One region of the Paenibacillus nicotianae genome, then DNA from elsewhere that is predicted to be linked to it. Evidence: predicted binding sites of a transcription regulator. Region 1 holds the regulator's gene; the other holds the start of a gene.
The links. The regulator LexA, encoded in region 1, represses DNA repair genes until DNA is damaged. The targets are predictions, from matches to a motif close to CGAACATATGTTCG.
Positions count from the first base shown of each region.

Region 2: parE (DNA topoisomerase IV subunit B) is a predicted target of LexA. The motif match lies at 1,659-1,672, and genes of this name have one in related genera.

Region 1 covers NZ_JBHUGF010000010.1:1,100,369-1,102,850, forward strand. Annotated here, with positions in the region: gene ACFSGI_RS09105 (glycoside hydrolase family 127 protein) at 1-277, shown strand, start outside; gene ACFSGI_RS09110 (hypothetical protein) at 303-539, shown strand; gene lexA (transcriptional repressor LexA) at 639-1,265, opposite strand; gene yneA (cell division suppressor protein YneA) at 1,533-2,093, shown strand; gene ACFSGI_RS09125 (DUF896 domain-containing protein) at 2,278-2,482, shown strand, end outside.
Region 2 covers NZ_JBHUGF010000010.1:807,951-810,432, reverse strand. Annotated here, with positions in the region: gene parE (DNA topoisomerase IV subunit B) at 1-1,459, opposite strand, end outside; gene ACFSGI_RS07790 (ABC transporter permease) at 1,829-2,482, opposite strand, start outside.

The sequences.
Region 1 (2,482 bases):
TTGCGCTGAAGAAGTAGATAATGGGGAACATTTGCATTTGATTCAGTTAACTAAAAATCAGAACTATCAATACGAATTTGATGAGCAATTACTAGGTGGAGTAGGTAAGATTAATGTAGAAGCGCAAAAAAGAACGATTACTTCTCAGTGGGAAGATGTATTGTATGCTTCTCAAGTATCTACAACCTATGATGCGACAACATTACGGCTTATTCCTTATTATTGCTGGGCTAACCGACAACCCGGTGAAATGCTGGTATGGCTTAACCAAGCATAATCAACACTACAAAGGAGAGTGCCAGATGAAATCTAAAATGAGAATCGATCCTGAGAAATTTGCATATACCGTTATTTCAAGTTATTCATCAGATAAAGATAATGCAGAAGCAGTAGCTAAAGATCATCTGGGTCTATTTTTAAATGCTTATTTTCTAGCTGAAAAGTTCAATACACTGGAAGCTCAATTAGCCGAGAAAGCAGAAAGTAAAGATTTCAAAGCATTACTTGCCAAACTAATGGATACGAAGTTATTTGGATAGATTATATAAAATAGTTTGAGATTTTTATTAAAAAAGACCGCTACTAGGAAAGTAGCGGTCTTTTTCTATCTTCTACGAACAGTAACTTATGCTATTAATTTAGTGTAAGTTACGGAACAATCCTACGACTTTACCCAAAATCGTAACATGTGTCAGACGAAGTGGCTGATACATCGGATTTTCAGGTTGTAGACGAATATGATCTTTTTCTTTGTAGAACGTTTTGACTGTTGCTTCATCATCTTCGGTCATGGCTACAACAATATCGCCATTATCAGCGGTCTGTTGTTGACGTACAATCACGTAGTCACCATTATAGATTCCTGCTTCAATCATACTGTCTCCAACTACAGAAAGCATAAATACTTGTCCTTCACCTGTAAAATTCTGTGGTAGAGGGAAGTAGTCTTCAATATGTTCTGTAGCTGTAATCGGAACACCGGCGGTTACTTTTCCAATAATAGGAACACGAGATACCGTTTGAGCGAAAAGAATATTACTTTCAGACTCTTCTTGACCCAACAACTCGATGGCACGAGGTTTGGTCGGGTCGCGTCGAATCAGTCCTTTTTTCTCCAAACGATCCAGATGACCATGTACAGTAGAACTAGAAGCAAGACCTACAGCTTCACCAATTTCACGTACAGATGGCGGGTAACCTTTAAGTTTGACTTCATTTCGGATAAATTCCAAAATGGCCTGTTGGCGACTTGAAACTTTTGACATACCTTATCAACCCCAATGCTAGTAACGTTTGGCAAAATTATAACATAGAACTACCGTTCGTACAAACATAAGTTCTAAAATTTGTATATTTATTTTGTTATTATTTACTTTTTGTAGGCTATTCATCATATAACAAGCATAATCTATAGTCTAAAAGATAGAATAAAAAACACGAACGAAAGTTCGTAAAAAACTATTGAGTAAAACATATGTTCGTGTTATAGTGAATTTGAGAAAACAAGAACAAATGTTTGGAGCGTGATGACAATGTTAAAATATACTACATATCGTAGCATCCACAATCAATCTGAAAATGGTGAACAACAGATTGATGGATCAGGATCAGATATACATCATACATCAACAAGTTATTCGGAGAAACAATCCCAGCAAGCAGCTATTCATGCTACACGAGCGGACAAAGATATAGTAGTAGATGAATGGACTTATTTGCCGAATGTGCAAAAGATACGCAAACCAAATCAACCCAAAGGCAAAAAGACATTACGTCAAAAAACACTTCAGCTTATTCAAAGTACAGCGCAAAAAGTAAAGTGGAAATCTGGCGGACGTTTAATGGTGTGTTTTGTGTTTGCAGGTGTATTATTGTACGGTGGAGTGATTCATAACTTTGTAGTAGCAGACAAAGTAGAAGGGCCTGCACAAACAGTTGTTGTTCATTCAGGAGATAGTCTATGGAGTATCGCTAGCGAATACAAATCAGCTCAAACGGATACACGTGATTATATAGCTCAGATTCGTAGTGAGAATCAATTGACTACCAGTGAGATTCAAGCAGGCGATGTTCTGGTGATTCCATACGATTAAGTCATATCATTTCTAAACAGAGATCTGTTTTATAACTGATATGACTTGATAAGAGAATGTACTCATTACAATGTACTGATGAATAAGATAAAAGTTTGTTAAGATCTATTGATCTTGACAAGCTTTTTTTTACATGTCAAAGTTAGTGATGGTCAAAAGACCACTACTCAAATGGAGGTTAGTTATGGATATCGATACACTGATTGCACGTATTAATGAATTAGCTCGTAAGAAAAAAAGTTCAGGTCTTACAGCAGAAGAAACTGTAGAACGTGATGAGTTACGCGCTATTTATTTAAATAATATTCGCAGTAATTTTCGTCAACAATTAGATACAATAGAATTTGTAGAAGATGCTGAATCATCGGATAACACCAAAAATAAGCATA
Region 2 (2,482 bases), 290 kb from region 1:
CGTCTGCAAGTTTGGATTTCTCAGGATTCATCGGTTTACCTTTGAGTGGTAAAATCGCTTGAATTTTGGAATCTCGTCCTTGCTTCGCTGAACCACCTGCCGAATCTCCTTCGACTATAAATAGTTCGTTTTTAGAAAAATCTTTGGATTGTGCAGGACTCAGCTTGCCATTCAGATTTGAACTTTCGCTGCGTTTGCGTCCTGTACGCATATCATCACGCGCTTTACGAGCCGCTTCGCGAGCACGAGAAGCTTGAACAGCTTTTTTAATCAGTTTTTGACCGACTTGCGGGTTTTCTTCAAGAAAACGTTGCATATTTTCAGCGACAACAGCATCTACGGCTCCACGCGCTGAAGAACTGCCCAGTTGATCTTTGGTCTGTCCCACAAATTCTACATCTGACATTTTGACGCTGATAACCGCCATCATGCCTTCTCGTAAATCTCCACCTTCGAGGTTTTTGTCTTTTTCTTTGATCAGTGCTGTTTTGCGAGCATAATCATTCAATACACGAGTATATGCGGTTCTAAATCCTGTCTCATGTGTACCGCCGCCTCGTGTAGGGATCGAATTAACAAATGAAGCCAGCGTTTCGGTATAACCAGCATTGTACTGCATCGCTACTTCGACTTCGATATCTTCGCGTTCAATATTGAAATGAATAACATCATGCAATACATCTTTACCTTCATTCAAAAATTCTACGAATTGACTGGCTCCACCTTCATAATAAAAGCGATCTTCTTTATCATTACGATCGTCTTTGAGCAGAATTTCTAAGCCTGAATTTAGAAAAGCAATCTCTTGCAGACGTTCAGCAAGCGTATCATAATTCAATGCTATTCCTTGTTGGAACACACGAATATCTGGTTTGAATGTAACTTTGGTACCCGTAATTTTGGTTTTGCCAATCACTTCTAGACCGGTTACAGGTTCCCCTACATGTTCTTTGCCTTTTTTATCAACCCAATATTCAAAACGTTGACGATGAATACCACCATCACGATAAATTTCTACTTCCAGCCACTCGGATAAAGCGTTGGTTACCGAAGCACCAACTCCATGTAGACCTCCAGACTTTTTGTATCCTCCACCGCCGAATTTACCTCCGGCATGCAAAATTGTAAATACAACTTGTGGTGTAGGCACTCCACTTTTATGCATTCCTGTAGGAATACCGCGTCCGTTATCAAAAACCGTAACCGAACCATCTTTGTTCAGTGAAATCTCGATTTTTGAACAATGTTTTGCCAAATGCTCGTCAACTGCGTTGTCCACAATCTCCCATACGAGATGATGAAGCCCAGATGAACTTGTACTACCGATATACATACCCGGACGTTTCCGTACGGCAACCAGCCCTTCAAGCACCTGAATGTCGTCAGCATCATACCCGGAAACTGGTGGATTAACATTACCACGGGATGAATTTGTGAGTGAATCGATCTTTTCGACCATTCATGGTCCCCCTCTTTAATCTAAATATTGCTTTGTTCTGTTAGACCTTCGATTAGCATTATAAATCGTAGTCGAAAATTATACCATAGGTAAATCAATAATCGCGCTTGACCCCGAACTATCATATCATACGCTTTGATTTTGTCGACTATTTTAATTTACATAAAATGTAATTATCGATATAGACAAATATATAATGCAAACACATGTTCTTTTTTTATTCTTTAAGTGTAATCTAATCTTTTCATTTCGTAAACCCACTTCTAACATTATTCTACGATTTATCATTATATTAGTCCGAATGAGCTTTTGTAAATAAACTTGCCTGCTGATCGTTAATAAGATTAGCAGGCACAGAAAACATACTTTTTAATTGAGTACATCCCTTTTTGTAAAAACAGTAAATGAAACAACAACAGATATCAATGCCCAGACAGCTAATACACCTAATGAGAATGGTAACGTCATCCCTTCAATCGGTGCTGGACTACCGGACAGATAATTGGTTAAGCCAAGATTGACCATAAATAAATATTTAGCTGTACTCCAAGAAGCCGCCATATTAGTTAAGATCGTTCCTGCAATCAATGCCGCCATCATAATTACGATACTCGCTGCGGTGCTACGCACCAACACAGATACCATAAAGGCAAGTAACCCGACTGTCAAACCGACAAACCAGATCAATCCCATCTGCATCAAAATAAATTGCCACTGTGTTACAGCATGTACAGTGCTCATATCGGTTCCTGTGTCACTTGGCTGGAATCCGGTAAATACAGGAATATTAAATCCGCTGTATCCAAATGCCGCACCCGAGATCACATAGGAAATAATAAAGGTACAGACGACAATAAGCGAGACAAACATCGTCAGCGTAATTAATTTACTCAATAATACTTTCCACCTGCGAATCGGCCTTGTCAGCAACATTTTAATCGTGCCACCTGTTCGTTCAGCAGATACCAGATCAGAAGCAATCGTCATGATCAGTAGCGGAATAAATAAACTACTGGAATTATC